One region of the Desulfitobacterium sp. PCE1 genome, then DNA from elsewhere that is predicted to be linked to it. Evidence: predicted binding sites of a transcription regulator. Region 1 holds the regulator's gene; the other holds the start of a gene.

Region 1 (11,032 bases):
TTATAATAAAGGGAAGTGGAACCAGGGTTACGTTTTATGGTTACGCTACAAATGCATATAAGGACTTTGTTTTGTTACCCAGTGTATCCACGTCAAAGAAAACAATTACATTTGATATGGATCTATCCAAGGTTAACTATCACAGCATGGAAGGCGCAGGCATTTTGCTTAATAGCAAAATAGAGGCGGGAAAGCTATATGGGTATGCGATTCTCTTTACAGGTGCAGTGAAAAGTGATGATAGCGAAGATATAAGCAAAAGAAAAATCAGATTATTCCAGATAAATGGTGTAGACATAAATAGTTTCTACAATAAGACAGGTACCAGTGGTGGAGAATTAACTTCCTTCAGTGAGATCAAAGAGATTGTTGGGGCCGCAGTGACCCCTGCTTCTGGTGATCAACACTCACTGGAACTTGAAATAACTTCTGATAATGTTAAGTTAACTGATCAGGTAGAAGGTCAGCCCTCGGTTGTATTGGAACAAACGTTAAATCAGGTAAATAATGCTGGTAATGGGTTTGGCTTTATTGCTAGTCATATTGGACATCAATGCCACATGCTTTCTTACTTTACGATTACTGATGTGTCCATATCCGATGCTGATAAAACTCCCTATACTTGGCCTTTACTTGATTTGACGGCCAAACTTTCTAGCGAGGACCCCTATGGCTCCGTTGAGTTGAATTATACAGCACCGGAGAATGCTGAAGTAGTAATTCTTCAATATTCAACTGACAGTAACTTCCCGGAAGAGAGTACAGCTAGTATGCCCCTCGATCCGGAATCAGCTCAGACAACGGTCAATGGCTTGAAGGATAATACAAAATACTATTTTAGACTTTTGATAGGCGGAGGGGGAAATGGCGGGATTTCCAATACCGCCGATGCGACAACCCAGGAAAATCCCAACACAGCTCCGACTGCAACATCTGTAAGCATTACCGGCAAGCTTGAAGTCGGTCAAACCCTGACCGGTAATTATACTTACTCTGATGCGAACGGTGACCTGGAGGAGAAGGGGAAAGGGGGAACTACCTTCAAGTGGTACCGGGGCCAAAATCAGGATGGAACTGGCAAAGTTCCCATTGATGGGGCAACCTCTCAGACCTACACCTTAGGCATTGAGGATCAGGGCCAATACATTTTCTTTGAAGTCACCCCGGTTGCCCAAACCGGAGTTCTAAAGGGCTCACCAACGGCCAGCAACGGGCAAGGCCCAGTGATCCTGCCCTCATCCATAAATCTGGATGGGACTGTGACTGATCAGAAGACAGATGAAAAAATAGCAGAGGCCACTGTTATCCTTAAGGACCTCAGCGGCAATGAAATCGACAGAGCAAAGACTGACAAAGACGGAAAGTATTCTTTTAACAAGGTAAAATTGGGCAAATATAAGATCGTCGTGGAAAATCCCCAATACAGTACGAAGACTACAGATATTGATGTTATGCCCAATAGTTCCAATGGTACTGTCGGAGTAGATGTTTCCGGCAACTTAACCTTAACTAAAGATGTTGAATTGGTGGATTTTATTATCACCCTGGTTGCCAATCCCAGCAGTATTGTTGGAGACGGGAAGCAGACTACCACCCTCCATGCTCTGATTACCGATAAGGATAATAATCCGATTCCAGGTATTAAAGTAGACTTCAGCGCCCTTGATGGGAATTCCGCCATTGGAAGTTTCCCAGGTGGTTCTGAGGCAACTACGGATCATGAAGGAAAATGCTCTGTAGTTTATAAGTCAGCGAATTTGTCCGGAATTGAAAGCAAAACTGTTATTGTTCGGGCAGAGGTCGACGATGATATAAAGAATCTTCATGCTGCCAGTGAAATTATAGTAACCTTTGAGCCCAGCAGCATCCAAGGCATTGTTATGGATAATGCAACAGGAAAGCCTGTAGCAGGGGCTATCGTAGAGGTAGCAGAGGATTTTGATGGAGATGGCATCGTCGACTTCTACGCTAAAATGATTACCGGGTCTGACGGAAAATACAAAATTGCCGTACCCAAGGGAAATATGCCTTATAATGTGAACATTGCAAAACCTGTGATTGTAGATGGTGTACCATTGGGGGAAGTAACCTTTACTCACACCTGTATTGTCGGTGAGATTACAGGGGCAGCGAAAGAGAGCTTTGATTCTTCCAAAACCATTACCGGGGTAGCGTTGATGAAAGCCCCCGATGGCAGTGCTCATAGATTAAGTGGAAATAGCTATGAAATAGAGCTTGTCGACAGCAATCAAAACCCGGTTTCCCTTCCACCCGGTTCCAGTGCGCTAACGAGCGAGGGAATTTTCAAGGCTGATAACCTCCCACCTGGAACCTACACTATCAATTTGAAACATAATGTTGGCGGTACCGGCCAAAAGCTCACCATAGGAAAGGCCGTAGCCACTGTAACCGCTGATGGTGAGATCGTGATCAGCACAATCCTTATCGACCCCTATGGCACGGTCACGGATCGTGATACGGGACTGCCCATCAGCGGGGTAACTATGGAACTCTACTGGGCGGATACTAAACTGAATAAGGATAACGGTCGTACCCCGGGGACATTGGTCGCTTTGCCGGCTGACCCGGCTGCAACCAATAATAATGCCAATCCCCAGCCTACATCAAGCACTGGATACTATGCCTGGATGGTCATCCCTGACGGGGATTATTACATCATTGCTAAAAAATCCGGCTATTACACCTACGATAGCCGTCGGGATAAGCGCCAGGAAACCATTGGGGACAGCTGGATCAAAGATGGTATAATCCATGTGGGAACCGACATTGTCCTTTATGATCTACAGATGGAATCGCGGGACAGGGATAGAGACGATGGCGGTGGTGGCGGTTCTGCTCCGATAGGCCCTGTTACTCCTCCAATCACTCCTCCTGCAGAGAATACTTCCAACCTTGTCAATCCTCAAAATCCGGCGCTGGTTGTTCCTGCTGATCGATTGACCAAAAAGGAGATTTTGATTGCGGCGATAAACCAATACAATGAGCGGGAAAAAGCCAATGCTCAAAAAGAAAACCGTACGCCCCGGTTGATTAGTGTAGGTCATCTAAATGAAAGTGCTTACGCAATCAGCAGCAGCAACTCTTCAATTGCCGATTTTGACACCAATGGCCTTCTCAATATTTCCGGAAAAGGGTTATTTGTGATCAGGATCAGTGAAAAGGGTACCAAAAATGTTTATGAATACCAAATGGTAGCCTCTCAAGGGCTGCAAAGACTTGCCGGAGCGAACCGGGTTGATACTGCTTTAGCCATTGCCCGGGGCAGCTATTACGGTAAAGTGAAAAGTGTGGTTGTAGCCAGATCGGATGAGTTTCCTGACGCCTTAACCGGAAGTGTGCTGGCCTATAAAAAAGAAGCGCCTGTCCTGCTGGTTGGACACAGTGAAACCGATTGTCAAAAGCTTATAGAATACCTAAAAGGCTATCTGGAGCCCCAGGGAACGGTGTATATCCTGGGAGGAACCAGGGCGGTAAGCCAATATGTGGAAGACAGTGTAAAAGACAATGGCTTCAGCAATATCATACGCTTGGGCGGGGCGGATCGCTATGGAACGGCTGCCAGGATCTCCGAGCATCTGGACGTTACCCAAGGCAGACCGGTGGTCATTGCTTCAGGGCAAAGCTTCCCGGATTCCCTGTCCGTAAGCAGTATTGCTGCGGCACAACAATTCCCTCTTCTTATCGTTAACCCCAATTCTATACCGGATGAGATCAGGGAAGAATTACTCCAGCGGAACCCCAGTAAGGTGTATATCATTGGCCTGCAAGGGGCGGTCAGCGATGGAGTCAGAGATGAAGTGGCACAGCTTACCGGGCTGGGACAAGAGAACATCGTTCGGATTGGCGGACAGGATCGTTATGCAAGTACCCTGGCCGTTGCCCAATACTTCGACCCAAGCGGACGGGGAGTAAGCATAGCAACTGGTCGGGATTTCCCGGATGCTTTGGCCGGAAGTGTTTATTCAGCCAAATTGAAAGATCCTCTAATCTTGGTAGGGGAGACCCTAAGTACCGATCTCAAAAATTATCTAAAGGTAAGAAAACCTTCTGATATTGTAATTTTTGGTGGACAGGGGGCTGTCAGTCCTGCTATAGAGGAGCAACTCAAGAGTTTGGTAGAGTAGTGCCTTAGAAAAAACGATTCGTATTGATTCCCAGCAAATAAATAGTCATGTGAGATGGGCATCATAAATAGGAATTACTATTTATGATGCTTTCTTTTTTAGTGCAATTTGGACGGCCTTTTTTAGCTTGCCTGATACTTGACAATCAAGAATGAGAGCGGTACTATAATATCATAAATCGTTAGCACTCATTGAGGTCGAGTGCTAACAAAGAAAAAACGAAGGTGGAAAGGTGGTTATGTTGATGCAGATGGACGAGCGAAAAAAGAAGATCCTGCGGGCTATCGTTCAGGATTATGTAAATACTGCTGAGCCGGTTGGTTCAAGGACCATCGCCCGGAAATTTGATTTAGGCATCTCGCCGGCCACCATTCGTAACGAAATGTCCGATATGGAAGAGCTGGGTCTTATCGAACAGCCTCATACTTCAGCAGGCCGCATTCCTTCGGATGCGGGTTATCGGTATTATGTGGATTGCCTCATGGAGAAATCCAATGTTACTGATGATGTAAAGGATGTTATCGAAAAGGAGACCACGAAGAGGATTGCGGAGATTCAGACTGTCATTGCTCATTCCAGCAAACTGCTTTCCGAGCTCACTCACTTGACCAGTATCGTGATAGGGCCGGACAAGGGGAAGAGTGCTTTTAATCAGATACACTTCCTTCCTTATGAACCCAGCAAAGCCATCATGGTAGTGGTCAAGGAAAATGGTGTGGTGGAGAATCAAATTGTCGATATTGGAGAAAATGTAACGGCCGAGGAACTTCAGAGAATTGCCAACGTATTTAACCATAAGATGCGTGGGCATTCTATGGAAGAAGTGAAAAGGGATATGCTTCACGAGATATATAGCGAACTGACTCGTCAACGCTTCCTGATCGACAATGCTTTGGAGCTTCTTTCCGCTATTCTGAGCAATGGCCCTGAAGAATCCAATAAGGTCTATCTGGGTGGAACTCTGAACATGTTGAACCAACCTGAATTCCGGGATGTGGAAAAGATCAAAAACCTTTTCCAGATTTTTGAAGAGGGAGATCAGATCATAAAAGTGCTCCATCCCCAGAAAGAGGGTCTGGCAGTTACCATTGGTGGAGAAAATAAACTAAAGGAACTTCGGGACTGTAGTATTATTACAGGGACCTATTGGATTGACGGAGAGCCTTTGGGTACCATCGGTTTGATTGGACCTACCCGTATGGATTATGGGAAGGCTATAGCCATGGTGGATTATATGACAAGAACGCTCACTGAGCTTCTTACTATACGACAAAGGAACTAGGAGAGGTGGTTTCAATAATGGTGAATTGGGGCGGGAAAACCCCTCCATCGGGTCATACCGAATGGGAAAATAAGAATGCCCAAGAGTCTAAGGAAAATTTAACGGATACCGTTGAAGAAATCCTTGAAGAAGCTGTCCAGGAAGATGAAAGGGGTAATGAATCTTCCCAGGAGCAGGATGTTTCTTTAGAAGAAAAAGTGCTCACCCTTCAGGCGGAGCTTGACCAGACCAAGAACCAAGCGGATGAATACTATGCTCATCTTCAGCGGTTACAAGCCGAGTTCGACAACTATCGCAAGCGGACACAAAAAGAGAAAGAGGATTTTGCCAAATATGCATCGGAACGTGTCATGGAAGGGCTGCTGCCTGTATTGGACAACTTTGAACGAGCGATAGAGGCATCTAAGACCACTCAAGATATAAAGTCCTTTTCCCAAGGAGTGGAGATGATTTTCAAGCAGATGCAAAGCATTCTCGCCAAAGAAGGACTGGCGCCTATTGAGGCGGTGGGGCAGCCCTTTGACCCTAATATACACGAGGCAGTACTCCAAGTGGATTCAGAGGAACACCCGGAGAACACCGTTGTAGAGGAACTCCAAAAAGGTTATTATCTTAAAGAAAAAGTAATACGTCCTAGTATGGTTAAAGTGTCCCGCTAGGTGCGATAAGGAGGAAGTATTGAACATGGGTAAAGTGATTGGAATTGACTTAGGAACCACCAACTCTTGTGTGGCAGTTATGGAAGGCGGCGAAGCCGTTGTTATTACCAACGCGGAAGGGAATCGGACCACTCCATCTGTGGTTGGATTTTCCAAGACAGGAGAACGTTTAGCAGGTCAAGTGGCTAAGCGTCAAGCTGTTTCTAATCCGGATAAAACTGTGCTCTCTATTAAGAGACATATGGGAACGGATTACAAAGTGAAAATTGATGATAAAAACTACTCTCCCCAAGAGATTTCTGCAATGATTCTACAAAAATTGAAAGCAGATGCTGAAGCTTATCTGGGACAGACGGTCACCGAGGCCGTTATTACCGTCCCCGCTTATTTCACCGACGCCCAACGGCAAGCTACCAAAGATGCCGGAACCATCGCCGGCCTGGAGGTTAAGCGGATTATCAACGAGCCTACGGCTGCAGCTTTAGCCTATGGTTTAGACAAGCAAGAGGATCAGACCGTTCTGGTCTTTGACTTAGGGGGAGGAACCTTCGACGTGTCCCTTCTTGAGCTTTCTCAGGGAATGGTTGAGGTTAAAGCCACCAGCGGGAACAACAAGCTCGGTGGGGACGATTTTGACCAACGTCTGATTGACTATATGGCAGCAGAATTTAAAAAAGATCAAGGTGTGGATCTGACTAAAGACCGTGTTGCCCTCCAACGCTTAAAAGAAGCTGCAGAGAAAGCCAAAGTGGAGCTTTCCGGAGTGAGCACCACCAATGTGAATCTGCCCTTTATCACCATGACGGCCGAAGGACCCGCCCACTTAGATATGAATGTTTCACGGGCTAAGTTCGAGGAATTGACTGCGGATTTGGTAGAAGCGACCCTTGGACCTACTCGTCAAGCTTTAGCCGATGCTAAGCTGTCCTGGAGTGATGTGAATCAAGTCATTCTCGTAGGCGGATCCACCCGGATTCCCGCTGTACAGGAAGCCATTAAAAAGCTAAGCGGCAAGGATCCCCATAAGGGTGTTAACCCGGATGAAGTGGTATCCTTAGGTGCGGCGATTCAAGGTGGAGTTCTGGCCGGTGAAGTGAAGGATATTATTCTCGTGGACGTCACTCCATTGTCCCTGGGAATTGAAACCTTGGGCGGAGTATTTACCCGGATTATTGATCGCAACACCACAGTTCCGACCACAAAGAGCCAAGTCTTCTCTACTGCGGCAGATAGCCAGACCTCTGTGGATATCCACGTCCTCCAAGGAGAGCGTGAAATGGCGGCATATAATAAAACCTTAGGCCGGTTCCAACTTTCCGGAATCCCACCTGCTCCCCGCGGCATCCCTCAAATCGAAGTAAAATTTGATATTGATGCCAATGGTATCGTCCATGTTTCTGCTAAAGATATGGCTACAGGTAATGAGCAAAAGGTTACCATTACCGCTTCTACAGGTTTAAGTCAAGAAGAAATCGAGAAAATGAAAAAAGATGCAGAAGCCCATGCCGACGAAGATAAAAAGCGCAAAGAATTGATTGATGCTAAGAACCAAGCGGACTCTATGGTTTACCAAACTGAAAAGACCCTGAAGGACTTTGAAGGTAAGATTCCTGAAAATGAAGTAGAGCCGATCAAGAAGGCTCTTGAAGAATTAAAGGCCGCATCTGCCGGGGAAAATATCGAGTTGATCAAAGAAAAGACTGAAGGAGTAACCAAGGTGCTCTATCCCATCATAGAGAAAATGTATCAACAAACCGGTGGGGCAGCACCGGGACCGGATATGGGAGCAGACCCCGGAATGGGTAGTGCAAAAGCAGATGACAATGTAGTCGATGCCGAATATACTGAAGTAGATAAGGATCAGAAATAATCGAAAGAAGGAAAAAGTTGGGTACAGGGGTTTTCCCCTGTGCCCAATCATCATGTACTGAAGACGGATAAGACTTCAAGAGGGAGAATCAGGAGTGATGGAGGAACAACATGAAACGGGATTATTATGAAGTACTCGGAGTCTCTAAGAACGCAGACGAACAAGAAATCAAAAAGGCCTATCGAAAACTAGCCCGCCAATATCATCCCGATGTTAATCCGGGAAATAAAGAGGCTGAGGAAAAATTCAAAGAGGCAACCGAAGCCTATGATGTCTTAAGCGATTCTGAAAAACGTACTCGATATGATCAAATGGGCCATTCCGCCTTCGATCCCAACCAGCAAGGTTTTGGCGGAGATTTTGGCGGCTTTGGGGATATCTTCGATATGTTTTTTGGCGGCGGTGGTGGTCAGCGTCGGCAAGGCCCCACTCGAGGGAATGACCTTCGTTATGACTTAACCATTACTTTCGAGGAGGCTGCTTTTGGTACCGAGAAAGAAATTCAAGTTCCTCGTCAAGAGGCCTGCACGGAATGTCATGGCTCTGGTTCAGCCCCTGGAACTCATCCTACCACCTGTTCACATTGTCATGGAACAGGGCAGGTTAAGGCTACCCAACGAACCCCCTTTGGAGCGATTCAAACTGCAAGAACTTGTCCAAACTGTAATGGTTCAGGTCAATTTATATCTTCCCCATGTAAAGAATGCAGCGGAAAAGGAACCACACGGAAAGTCAAAACCATTAAAGTCAATGTCCCCGCAGGATCAGAGGATGGTCTTAACCTTCGTTTCAGCGGCAGCGGGGAAGCGGGACTGCGGGGGGGACCATACGGAGACCTTTATGTGGTCCTCAATGTCAAAGCCCATAAATTCTTTGAAAGAGAAGGGAACGACGTGTATTGCGAGATTCCCATAACCTTTGTACAGGCTGCCCTTGGGTCGGAGATCGATATTCCGACCCTGGATGGCAAAGTCAAAATGAAGATCCCCGAAGGAACTCAGACCGCCACGGTGTTCCGTCTAAGAGGTCATGGTATTCCTTATCGCCGTGGCAACGGGAGAGGGGATCAGCATGTGCGGGTGGTCGTAGCCACTCCGACTAAACTCACCGACCGCCAAAAGGAACTGCTTCGTGAGTTCGGAGAGGTTACCAGCGATCAACAACAAATGGGTAAAAAGTCCTTCTTCGAAAAGGTCAAAGAAAATATACGGGATGCCATCGATTTATAATTAAAAGGAGTTCTGAAGCATGAATTGGCGCGAAATTGCGGTAACTGTTTCATCGGCAGGAGAGGAAGCTGTTGCCGATCTTTTTTATCAGCTTGGCTGCCCTGGAGTAAGTGTGGAAGATCCGGAACTTCTGCGAAGTTATGTGGAATCCGGGAACTGGGATTACCATGATTTTGGAGAGATTGCATTAACCGGAACCTCTGTGGTAAAAGGATATTTCTGTGAAGATCACGAGCTTCAGTCCAAGCTTCAGCGACTTGATGAGGGACTGAAGGAGGTGCTTCATTGCTTTCCTGAATGGGTTCTTCAAGTGAAAGGCTTGACCGTACAAGAGGAAGATTGGGCCACCTCCTGGAAGGCTTATTTTAAGCCAGTTCGAATCGGTGAGCGTTTTTTGATCAAGCCCTCTTGGGAAGAAGTAACTCCTCAGCCTCAGGATATTGTCCTGGAGCTGGATCCTGGAATGGCCTTTGGTACGGGAACCCATGCCACGACATCTTTGTGTCTGGGGACCCTGGAAGAGAGGGTGAGACCGGATATGCGGGTCTTTGATTTGGGAACAGGATCGGGGATTCTCGCCATTGCAGCAGCAAAACTAGGCGCTCAAGTAGAGGCTATCGATTTAGACTCTGTTGCCGTTAAAGTAGCTCAAGAAAATGTGGAACTCAATCAGGTGGCTGGACGGGTCCGGGTCCAGCAAGGGGATTTGGGGACGGTATTGCATGGACAAGCCGATTTAGTGGTAGCCAATATCATTGCCGATGTCATCCTGATGCTTATCCCCGACCTAAAGCGGATCATGAGAGAGGATGGAGAATTCCTCGCTTCAGGTATTATCGAACACCGTTCTCCAGATGTGGAAGCAGGACTGCGTGAGCACGGGTTGGAAGTTCTGGAAAAGAAAGAGGATTCGGGATGGGTCCTCTTACGAGCGGGGTGGCAGGGTGCATCGCTTTAAAATATCGGAACTGGGTAGAAATGTTTTCTGGCTTAAGGGTCCCGAAAGAGAACACCTTGTCCGGGTCTTGCGTCTTGCGGTGGGTGATCAGATCATCGGCTTTGATAACTCGGGAGCAGAGTACAAAGCAGTTATCAATAAAATAGAAGACCAAAGCGTGACCTGTGGAATCATGGAACAGGATTACCCGGAAGTAGAAGCCCGAACCCAGGTCTACCTGGCAGCCGGTCTCTCTAAAGGGGAAAAGATGGAGTGGGTCATACAAAAGGGAACGGAATTAGGAATGGCCGGTTTGATTCCCCTGCGCACGAAACGGGCTGTCATGAAGCTGGAAGGGAGCAAGGCCAAAGACCGGGTGGAACGTTGGCAGAAGATCTCCAGTGAGGCATCCAAGCAATCTCATCGGGTCCGGGAACCAAAGCTCTTCCCAGTCTCTGATTGGAAAGAGCTTAAGACTCTCCTCCCGTCAACCACTCAGTGGCTTATTCCTTATGAAAGCGAGAAAACCAAGACCCTCCAATCTGTGCTCAGGAATTTCAGCCCACAGGAACCTATAGCACTCTTAATCGGGCCTGAAGGAGGCTTCGATGAATCGGAAGTACTTTGGGCCCAGGAGAATCTCCAGGCTCAAAGTGTGTCCCTGGGGCCAAGGATTCTGCGGGCAGAGACTGCGGCCATTGCGACCCTTACTCTTGTGCTGGGGCATTATGGGGATCTGGGATAACCGTTCTTCTGCTAAATCGTCAATTAATTCCTAACGGGGGTGCCAAAATGGCAGATTCCATACAGCAAAGAAATCCGTCGTCTTTAGCCGGATGCAGCGGTGATCATTTAGAGCCGCGGGCCCCCGGGGTTTGTTTTGTTACCCTTGGGTGTAAAGTGAATCAGA
Region 2 (11,032 bases), 2.3 Mb from region 1:
TGCAGTGACCTCCTGACCTACGAGATTGATGCGGAAAAATGCAAAAAATGCGGACTGTGTGCTAAAAATTGCCCAGCTAACTGTATCAGTGGAAATAAAAATACCCCCTATGTTATTGATGGGGAAAGGTGTATCCGCTGCGGAAGCTGTATGGATACCTGTAAATTTGGCGCGGTTATCCGGGCCTAGAAGAAAGGGGTGGATTTGGTGGAATGGCTGAATTTAACCATTGATGGAAAAGAAGTTGTGGTGCCCAAAGGAAGCACGGTCCTGGAAGCATGCCGGATGCACGATATTCCGGTTCCAACCCTTTGTCAGGATCCGGAGCTCACTAATGCCGGGGCATGCCGTCTCTGTATTGTGGAGATTGAAGGAATGCGCAATTTGCCGCCTTCTTGTGTGACCCAAGTGACCCAGGGTATGATTGTTAAAACTCAGACACCGAAGGTACGCAAGTCCCGCAAGGTGATCCTTGAGCTCTTAGTGGCGAACCATCCATTGGATTGTATGACCTGTCAAAAGATGGGGGATTGCTCCCTTGCTCAATATGCCTATGAATACGGTGTATCCGGTGAAGACTACCGAGGGGAACGGCGTGAACACCCCCTTGATGACAGCAACCCCTTTATTCTAAGAGATCCGAATAAATGCATCCTCTGCGGTAAATGTGTGCGGGCTTGCGAAGAGATTCAGGGACGAAGCGTATTGGATTTCTTTAAGCGGGGCTTTGACGCCCAGGTGGGACCGGCTTTTGATATTCCTTATAGTGAATCGGAATGTGTTTTCTGCGGATCCTGTGTTTCGGTCTGCCCGGTGGGGGCATTGGTGGAGAAAAAGATGGTTGGCCAGGCTCGGGCCTGGAACATCGAAAAAGTACAGACCACCTGTCCTTTCTGCGGTACAGGCTGCAACTTTGACTTAAATGTCAGCAATGGCAAAGTGATTGGGGTAACTTCAAATCCGGAGGCACCGGTGAACGGCAAAGCCCTCTGTGTCAAGGGCCGTTTCGGTATGGACTTGATCCATAGTCCTCAGCGCCTGACGACTCCGTTGATTAAAAAGGATGGCGAATTCGTCCCGGCAGGCTGGGATGAAGCTCTTGATTTGATTGCCACAAAGTTCGGTGAGATCAAAGAGCAATATGGACCAGATTCTTTTGCAGCCCTCAGTTCGGCTCGTTGTACCAATGAAGAAAATTACCTGATGCAAAAATTCATGCGCGCGGTGATCGGAACGAATAATGTGGATCACTGCGCACGTACCTGACACGCTCCCACTGTGGCAGGTCTTGCCACTTCATTTGGCTCAGGAGCGATGACCAATTCCATCAATGAAATCCCCAATGCGGAAGTCATGTTTGTAATCGGCTCCAATACCACGGAAGCTCATCCGATTATCGGTACCAAGATGAAACAAGCACTGGCTCGGGGAGCCAAGCTCATCGTAGCTGATCCACGGGAGATCGAGCTGGCCAGGGATGCTCATGTCTGGATGAGATTGAAGCCGGGCACAGATATTCCCCTGATCAATGGGATTATGAATATCATTTTGGAGAACGGCTGGGAGGATCGTGCCTTTATTGAGGAACGGACCGAAGGCTATGAACAACTACGGGAAAATCTCAAGAAATTCCCGCCGGAAGAAGTCAGCAAAATCACTGGAGTTCCCGTAGAGCTAATGGTGGAAGCTGCCCGTCTCTACACCGGTGTGGAACGTGCTCAGATTTTCTACACCCTGGGAATCACGGAGCATGTCTGTGGCACAGATAATGTTATGTCCCTGGCCAATCTGGCCATGCTCACTGGAAATATCGGGAAGGAAAGCTCCGGAGTCAACCCGTTGAGGGGTCAGAACAATGTGCAGGGAGCCTGCGATATGGGGGCTCTGCCTAATGTTTACACCGGTTACCAGAGTGTTACCAACCCGTCGGTGCGGGCTAAGTTTGAAGAGTCCTGGGGAGCTTCCCTTAATCCCAACCAGGGCTTCATGATTCCGGATATGTTTGATTCAGCGGTTAAGAAGGAATTGCGGGCTATGTATATCATGGGCGAAGACCCTGTGCTAACCGACGCCGACGCCAATCACGTGCGTAAAGGCCTGGAGGCTCTGGATTTCCTGGTTGTTCAGAACATCTTTATGTCTGAGACCGCCGAACTGGCTGATGTCATTTTGCCGGGCGCCAGCTTTGCGGAAAAGGACGGCACGTTCACGAATACCGAGCGTCGGGTGCAGAGGGTTAATCGGGCGATTAAGCCGATCGCCGCTGCGAAGGCTGACTGGGAAATCATTTGTGAGCTCGCCAACCGGATGGGGTATCCGATGGCTTACCAGTCTCCCGCGGAGATCATGCAGGAAATTGCCGCGCTGACGCCGCAATATGCCGGCATCACCTATGAACGTCTGGGCAGGAAGGGATTGCAATGGCCGGTTCCCCATGCCGATCATCCGGGAACGAAGTTCCTGCACGAAGGGAAATTTACCCGTGGCAAAGGCTTATTCGCGGCGATTGAGCATCAACTGCCGGATGAGCTGCCTGATGAAGAGTATCCATTCCTGCTGACCACAGGCCGCAAGCTGCAGCATTACAATATCTCCACTCGTTTCTCAGCTGCGTTGGATGAGCATGCACCTGAGGAATTGGCTGAACTTAATCCTAAGGATGCCCGACGGTTGGGAATTCAGGACGGTGAGAATGTTAAAGTAGTTTCCCGCCGCGGTGAGGTAGTGACCAAGGTCTGGGTAACTGAAAGGGTCCCGCCTGGAGTGCTCTTTATGACCCTGCATTATAGGGAGTCACCGACGAATGTCTTAACCAACGGAGCGTATGATAAAGTAACTAAGACCTACGAATATAAGGTCTGCGGTGTGCGGGTGGAACCTCTGGTGCAATCTGCACAATAAAGGAAACTTGCTTCAGGTGGAGTTTCGACTCCATCTGAAGCGTAGTTGACTTATCCTCTGTGAGGATAGGAATAGGGGAGTGTCCAAGCTTTGTCTAATATGCATAGCTTGCGGCACTCTCCCTTTTTTATTTCAGAAAAAACAGCTTGGTATTAACTAGCTATTAGGGTGGAAAGTAAAAGTTCTTTTATGGGAAGGGCTTATCTGTGTTACAATAAAGCAAAAGACAAAAGTCTGATCATTGATAGATATAGGGAGACATACCATATGGATGCTAATAATGGAGAAACCCTTTTGCCGATAACCGGAATTATCCTGGCCGGTGGGAAAAGCTCTCGCATGGGTCGCAACAAGGCTTTTATTGAATGGGCTGGGGTCCCACTCATTGAGCATACCTTAGCTATCTTTAGTACGGTCTTTGCTGAAGTGATGATTAGCAGCAATCATCCGGAGCTCTATGCTAAATATGGAGTTAAAGTGATCAAAGATAATTATCTGGACCATGGGCCCTTAGGAGGGTTAGAAGCATGCTTGCGGGAAGCTCGTTATGATTATGCCTTTTTTGCCGCTTGCGATATGCCTTTTTTGAGTGTAGAAGTGATTCGATTTATGGCCGGGAAAATTGAAGGGGAGGTTGATATCTTAATCCCTGAGCTTGATGGCGAAATTCAACCCCTCCATGCTTTTTATCACAAAAACTGTCTTCCCATAATTGAAGACAGTTTAAAGGCGAAGCATCTTAAACTGGCAGTATTTATTCGGCAAAACAACAGGGTACGTCATATGAGGGAGAAGGATTTCATTAATTTTCCAAACATACGTCTTTGTTTCAGTAATATGAATACACCTCAAGAATACCTAACCCTGCAACAGCATAATCTTCATAATACTTGACAATAATGTAGACATTCTTTATCGTATTTAAAGGAAACTATAAAAAGCGGCTATTTTATCAGGAATTTATTAAGATTTGTTAATAAAGATTAAGAAATATTATTATTAGAACTCTTTTTGCAATCTCCAAAATAGTGTATACTACAATTAGTTACATTCTTTAATAATTATTCACAGCCGTAGTATAATGAGTAATAGAATACGTTTTGTGCTCCGAAGCTGGAAACCTAAAGTGAGCTATGGTTTACCAGTCGTGCATTCTGCACCGGGTATTATTGGAAACAGTAATGCCTCCCATTTGGAAAGGAGTCTGTAGGGTATAGGGGAACTCCCCGGTTTTACAGACCGTGGGAGTTCTTTGTTTTGTGGAATAATGAACGTGAAGGTGGGGGAAATCTATGCAAGATCAATATCGACGCCAGATCGAATACCTGAGGATTTCCATTACAGATCGCTGCAATTTACGTTGCAAGTATTGCATGCCTCCTGAAGGAGTTCAATGGATTCCCCATGAGTCTATCTTGACCTATGAAGAAATATCACGTGTCATGCGGATTAGTACCTCCTTAGGATTTAGACGGTTTCGCATAACCGGCGGGGAGCCCTTAATTCGATCCGGAATTCTGGAATTTTTACAGAATGCTTCCCAAATTTCAGGGGTGGAGGATCTGATGCTTACCACCAATGGGATACTTCTTCCAGACATGGCAGAAGACCTAAAGAAGGCGGGAGTTAATCGAGTTAATATAAGCCTGGATACCTTCGATGAAGATAAGTTTCGAGAGCTCACCCGTGGTGGGGATATTAAGAAAGTCTTTCAAGGGATACACCGCTCCCTCGAAGTAGGGTTACATCCGGTTAAACTCAACGTAGTGGTTGTTCGTGATTTCAATAGCCATGAACTGCCACGTTTTATGGAATTAGCCCATGACTATCCCGTTCATGTTCGCTTTATCGAATTGATGCCCATCGGAATCAGTTCGGATAAACGCAGTGATTTTGTATCCATCGATGAGATGAAAGCAATATTGGGCTTAGAGGGCCTTAAAGCTACTCGTGACATTCGAGGAGGAGGGCCTGCTGAATATATCACTTCGGAGGGATTTAAAGGTAGTGTGGGCTTTATCAGCGCTATCAGCAAACATTTTTGCAGCACCTGCAACCGTATTCGCTTAACTCCCGATGGTAAGCTGCGCCTATGTTTACACAGTTCCAATGAAGTGGATTTTCGTGAAGTGCTTCGCTCCAACAAGAGTGATGATGAGGTCAGGGATGTTTTTGCCCAAGCGATTTGGAATAAGCCGGCTGAACATCATATGAATGATCAGGCTTGGCAGGATCAACGGATTATGTCCCAGATTGGAGGATAATTATGGAATTGACACATTTTGATGAAGAAGGCCGGGCACGTATGGTGGATGTCTCAGATAAAGCGGAGACCACTCGAGTGGCTACCGCCCGAGGTAAGGTAGAAATGCAACCGGAAACTTTAGAGAGAATCCGATTAGGGCAGATTGCTAAAGGGGATGTATTGGCGGTAGCCCAAGTCGCAGGAATCATGGCTGCCAAACAAACTTCAAATGTTATTCCTATGTGTCACCCTTTGGCTATTACAGGGGCTAAACTGAGTTTTGAAATTGTTCCTCCCGGAACCATAGAAATCGAAGGAATCGTCAAGGTCACGGGGAAAACCGGGGTTGAGATGGAAGCTCTTACAGCAGTAAGCGTTGCAGCTTTAACCATCTATGATATGTGCAAAGCTATCGATAAGACCATGGTCATCGGCGATATTCGGCTCATGGAAAAAACCGGCGGCAAGAGCGGTCATTTTATTCGCGAAGATCATATAAGCTAAAAAGTTGGGGAGGAAAGATAAAATGGCGAAAATTATTGCAGTTTGTACAAGTGAGAAAAAGGGGATGCGGAAGAAAAACGTGGGCGAGGGAATCCTGAAGGTTAATTTTGGCATTGAAGGTGATGCCCATGGGGGAGATTGGCATCGTCAAGTAAGTTTGCTGGCTATGGAAAGCATTAAGAAGATGCAGGACATGGGGCTTGATGTGGGACCAGGAGATTTCGCTGAGAACTTAACCACCGAAGGAATTGATCTGGTTAGCCTGCCCCTTGGCACAAAACTGAAGATTGGTGAAACCGGCGTGGGGGAAGTGACCCAGATCGGTAAAGAGTGTCATACCCGCTGTGCTATTTATTATCAAGCGGGGGATTGTGTTATGCCGAAGGAAGGGATCTTTATCCGTGTTCTGGAAGGTGGTCCTATTGGGGTGGGAGACACTATTGAGGTGATGGAATAATGCTAAGGGTTGGGGTTATAACAGCCAGTGATAAAGGAGCCCAGGGTCAAAGAGAAGATCTTTCCGGTACTGTTCTCAAGGAATTGGTGAAAGAGATTGACGGCGAAGTCATTCTCTATGCCATCCTTCCGGATGATCAGGAGCTTTTGGCTCAAACCATGAAAAAATGGGTGGATGAAGATGGCTTGGACCTTATTCTGACCACGGGAGGCACAGGTTTCTCCTTACGTGATGTTACCCCAGAGGCCACTATTGCCGTTGCGGATCGGATGGTCCCTGGTATTGCTGAAGTAATGCGTTATGAGAGCTATAAAATTACCCCGAAGGCTATGTTGAGTCGAGCGGTAGCCGCCTTGCGCAAGAAGACCTTAATCATCAATATGCCGGGTTCTCCTAAGGCTTGTAAGGAGTGTTGGGCCGCTCTTGTCCCTGCTCTGCCCCATGGGATTCAAATCCTCAAAGGCGAAGCCGGCGAGTGCGCTGCTCCTACTCATCAATAGAGATATTCAGCAGAAAATATTTTTTGAGCTTGTCACCCCTGTCCTTTTCCTGCGTATTCTATAGTAAGCAGAAGTGGAAATGGGGTGATATTTTTTTGAAAACTATTGCTTTTGTTGATTATGAAAATATATGGACAGGACTATTTGAACAAGGTTATGAATTAACTCCGGAAATCCTCATGGAATCCATTCAATTGTACGCTAAACGAAACCACTATGTCCTATCCGCTATTTATCTCTATGCTAATTTTGATCGGGAGGAATTCTGGCGTACCCAGACTTCCTTTGAGAAGACTCATGTATATACGCGTCATGTCTACGGAAAAAGTAATTTCGCCAGCACAGGATTAAGGCGAAATGCGGCGGATGTGGAGCTCATACTGGAAGCGCAGGAAATCTTGCTTACCCGTACCACGACTTTTGATGTATTTCTCCTTCTAACCGGGGATGGAGATTTTTTGCCCTTAGTTCGTAAAATAAGAGCCTGGGGAAAAGAAGTTAAGGTCATCGGCGTGGATGGAAGTATACACCATGAGCTGCAACCCTTTAGTGATTCTGAGGATTTTTTCAGCGAGCTTCTCACTCAGGAACGGCCACGGGAATATAAAGCAGAAAAGGATCTTGAGCAAGGAATCTTAATCCTGGCTCAGCTTCAGTCAAGTATGGCGTATGTTGCCTCTACCAAAGCAAGGACAGCTCTTTCGGAGCATCTAGGGGCTACCACATCACAAGTGAAAGACCTTATTCGCCATGCTTTAAAAGAGGGGATCCTCCTTGAACAAGAATATGCAGATTCTGGTTTAAAGATCGGTAAAACAAAGATTTATCTTTTAAATCTTGACCATTTCATGGTTCAAGCTGTTCTGGGTTCAGCAACAGAAGAGATTCGCAAACGCTATGAGAAGCTAGGAGTTCTTTGATGATTTTCTGTGTGAAAAGGTAAGGGATAATGAAATTATAGAAAAAGGGATATCTGGCTTTGAGGGGGCGGATATCCCTTTTTCTAATGAAAATATAGTTTTTTGCCCAAAGGATGAATAAACCCCCCGGGGACTGGTCAATATAGTGCTTAGTGAATGCAAGTAGAAGCAATGATATTCTGTCAATTTAAGAGTGATGCAATAAAGAGCAGATATAAGGAGAAAACAGAAGGTTTTCGACTGTAAATCTCTTAAAAATGCAAATGACAGGATTTGATTTCTTCATCTACCTTGCATATTATTATAGTATGATGTTAGCACTCAATAGGAATGAGTGCTAACAATAGTAAAATAATATTTTAGTTCTTAAGGAGGGACTTTCTTCAATGAACATTAAGCCTCTAGGTGACAGGGTAGTCATTAAAGCACTCCCTATGGAAGAAAAGACAAAAAGCGGAATCATCATGCCGGATACGGCTAAGGAAAAACCTCAAGAAGGTGAAGTCGTTGCAGTAGGACCTGGAAAAGTGGAAAAGGGAGAGCGCATTGCCCTCGATGTTAAAGTGGGTGACCGCGTGATTTATTCCAAATATGCTGGTACTGAAGTAAAGTATGATGGTCAAGAGTATCTCATTCTTAAGGAAACTGACATTTTAGCGGTTATTGGCTAGGACATACTCTTTGCTTATCTACTTAGGAAACTTGACATTGCATAATGCTTTCTAACTTATCGAGTCTTAAATTTCGGATTTTTAAGGAGGAACTTACAGGTGGCAAAACAAATCGTTTTCAATGAAGAAGCTCGCCGTGCACTAGAGCGTGGTGTTAATGCTTTGGCTGAATCTGTCCGGGTAACTCTCGGACCTAAAGGTCGTAACGTGGTTTTGGACAAAAAATTCGGCGCGCCTTTGATCACCAATGACGGTGTAACCATTGCACGGGAAATTGAACTGGAAGATCCATTTGAGAATATGGGTGCTCAACTTGTTAAAGAGGTTGCAACCAAAACCAATGATGTAGCAGGGGATGGAACCACCACTGCAACCGTATTGGCTCAAGCGATTATTCGTGAGGGTTTAAAGAACGTGGCTGCCGGTGCTAATCCTATGGGTATCAAACGGGGCATTGAGCAGGCTGTTGAATCTGTTGTCAATGATATTAAAACCAATGCTAAGCCCATTGAAAGCAAAGAATCCATCGCTCAAGTAGCTTCTATCTCCGCTGGCGATGATAACATCGGCGTTCTGATTTCTGATGCTATGGAAAAGGTCGGAAAAGACGGCGTAATCACCGTAGAAGAAGCTAAAGGAATGACCACCGAGCTTAAAGTTGTAGAAGGTATGCAATTTGACCGGGGCTATCTCTCTGCGTATATGATTACTGATACCGATAAGATGGAAGCTGTTTTAAATGACCCTTACATCTTAATTACCGATAAAAAGATTGGCGCTATCGCTGACATCCTCCCCGTTCTTGAAAAAGTCGTTCAAGCCGGCCGTCAACTTCTGATTATTGCCGAAGATATCGAAGGTGAAGCTTTGGCTACTCTCATTCTGAACAAACTTCGCGGAACCTTTACCTGCGTTGCCGTAAAAGCTCCTGGCTTCGGTGATCGCCGTAAGGCAATGCTGGAAGATATCGCGATTCTCACCGGTGGTACCGTCATTACCGAAGATCTTGGCTTAAAGCTGGAAAACACTACGATTGATATGCTGGGCCGTGCTCGTCAAATTCGAGTAACTAAAGAAGAAACCACCATTGTAGAAGGATCCGGCTCTCAAGATGATATTAAGAGCCGTGTGGAAGCCATTAAAAAGCAAATCGACGAAACGACTTCTGATTTCGATCGCGAAAAACTTCAAGAACGTTTGGCTAAATTAGCCGGCGGTGTTGCTGTAATTCAAGTAGGCGCTGCAACAGAAGTTGAAATGAAAGAAAAGAAACTCCGCATCGAAGATGCTTTAGCTGCAACCCGCGCAGCCGTTGAAGAAGGTATCGTAGCCGGTGGTGGTTGCGCTTTAGTGGATGCTGCCCAGGTTCTCGACAGCCTCCAACTGACTGGAGACGAAAAGACCGGTGTAGCTATCGTATGCCGTGCTTTGGAAGAGCCTCTCCGTCAAATTGCTAATAATGCAGGATTTGAAGGCTCCATCGTTGTTGAAAAGGTCCGCAATGGTGGTCGTGGGGTAGGATTCAATGCTCTGACCGAAGCATATGAAGATATGATTGCTGCCGGTATCGTTGACCCTGCTAAGGTTACACGTTCTGCTCTGCAGAATGCAGCTTCCATCGCTGCTATGCTCCTTACTACCGAATGCATAGTTTCCGATATTCCATCTAAGGATAATGGTGCTGCGGCTGCTATGGCTGGTATGGGCGGCATGGGTGGAATGGGCGGTATGATGTAGGCTTAAGAAACCCAAAAGCGTAACATAATTAAGTAAAAAGATATCCATACCCTTGTTGAGTATGGATGAGAATTAGAGGTTTCTCATGAGTTCACTGAACTTGCGGGAAGCCTCTTTTTTCGTTTTCCGATGTTTTCGCCTTCTAAGCATTCTTTAGGCATCTTCAGATGCTTTTAGTTCGACTATTCCGAGGACTTTCATTCTGTTATCATGCGACAGCTTACGAAAACTTGATAAAAGAGCCAGTTCATCCTCCGTTAACTCAACGGGGGATATTTTTTTGTCACTTATTCCATAGATATCATCCAGGCTAATCTCTAAGAAGTTGCAAATATTCAGAAGAGTAGATATGTCGATAGAGTTGGTCCCCTTCTCCCACGATGATATCGTGTTATCTCTTACTCCTAAATGGTTGGCTAATTGTTTCTGGGTTATACCTCTTCTTTCGCGATATTTGCGTAAGTTTTCAGCTACCCTTAACTTAACTGATTCCATTAATAACCACCCCTTTGTGTTAATTATACTTGTAATTATGACCTTAATCAAGATAAACATTCATAAAGCATGAATAAGAGACGTTGATTATTCATGATATGTGAAGTAAGATAGTGTTGTAGGTTCATAAAATATGAAGTGTTAGGGGGTGAGGATATGGTAGGCGAAAATATTAAGCAGTATCTAGAAAACAAGGGTGTTACTCAGGTTTTTTTAGCCGAGAAAGCTAAGATTTCAACCGGAGCTATCAATCAAATGCTAAACGGTAAACGAAAAATCATCGTAGAAGAATACCTTGCTTTGAAGTGCCTTAAGCTAATCGCGGCTTATCGTACTTGAAAGTTGGACAAGCTTCCTAAAAACAAGTGGGCCGAGATATTGGTAAGGGGAGGGACAATAAAGTCATGACTGATCGAGATCAAATGGTACAAGAACTATTTACGATATCCATTAGCTTAGTCCCAAAAAAGCAAGCCTAATGAAGCAGAACAAAAGAAAAAGGCCCGAAGTCCTGGCAGACTTAACGGGCGGAATAAAAATAATCTCTGATGTCAGTATATCACAATCTGAATTTATTGGTAAACTCCTACTCGACAGTGACA

The links. The regulator HrcA, encoded in region 1, represses chaperone genes, less so after heat shock. The targets are predictions, from matches to a motif close to TGTTAGCACTCNNNNNNNNNGAGTGCTAACA.
Region 2: the regulator HrcA is predicted to act here: its motif matches at 7,840-7,870, upstream of groES (co-chaperone GroES).

What each region holds. Positions count from the first base shown of each region.
Region 1 is NZ_KB913023.1:3,579,052-3,590,083, reverse strand. It holds gene DESPCE1_RS0117925 (cell wall-binding repeat-containing protein) at 1-4,145, shown strand, start outside; gene hrcA (heat-inducible transcriptional repressor HrcA) at 4,390-5,427, shown strand; gene grpE (nucleotide exchange factor GrpE) at 5,445-6,086, shown strand; gene dnaK (molecular chaperone DnaK) at 6,112-7,956, shown strand; gene dnaJ (molecular chaperone DnaJ) at 8,067-9,185, shown strand; gene prmA (50S ribosomal protein L11 methyltransferase) at 9,205-10,143, shown strand; gene DESPCE1_RS0117895 (16S rRNA (uracil(1498)-N(3))-methyltransferase) at 10,130-10,867, shown strand; gene mtaB (tRNA (N(6)-L-threonylcarbamoyladenosine(37)-C(2))-methylthiotransferase MtaB) at 10,915-11,032, shown strand, end outside.
Region 2 is NZ_KB913023.1:1,232,421-1,243,452, forward strand. It holds gene nuoF (NADH-quinone oxidoreductase subunit NuoF) at 1-189, shown strand, start outside; gene fdhF (formate dehydrogenase subunit alpha) at 208-2,901, shown strand; gene DESPCE1_RS0106100 (molybdenum cofactor guanylyltransferase) at 3,169-3,795, shown strand; molybdenum cofactor riboswitch at 3,995-4,120, shown strand; gene moaA (GTP 3',8-cyclase MoaA) at 4,194-5,165, shown strand; gene moaC (cyclic pyranopterin monophosphate synthase MoaC) at 5,168-5,650, shown strand; gene DESPCE1_RS0106115 (MOSC domain-containing protein) at 5,673-6,107, shown strand; gene DESPCE1_RS0106120 (molybdenum cofactor biosynthesis protein B) at 6,107-6,607, shown strand; gene DESPCE1_RS0106125 (NYN domain-containing protein) at 6,703-7,527, shown strand; gene groES (co-chaperone GroES) at 7,914-8,198, shown strand; gene groL (chaperonin GroEL) at 8,298-9,935, shown strand; gene DESPCE1_RS0106140 (helix-turn-helix domain-containing protein) at 10,089-10,430, opposite strand; gene DESPCE1_RS0106145 (helix-turn-helix domain-containing protein) at 10,587-10,769, shown strand.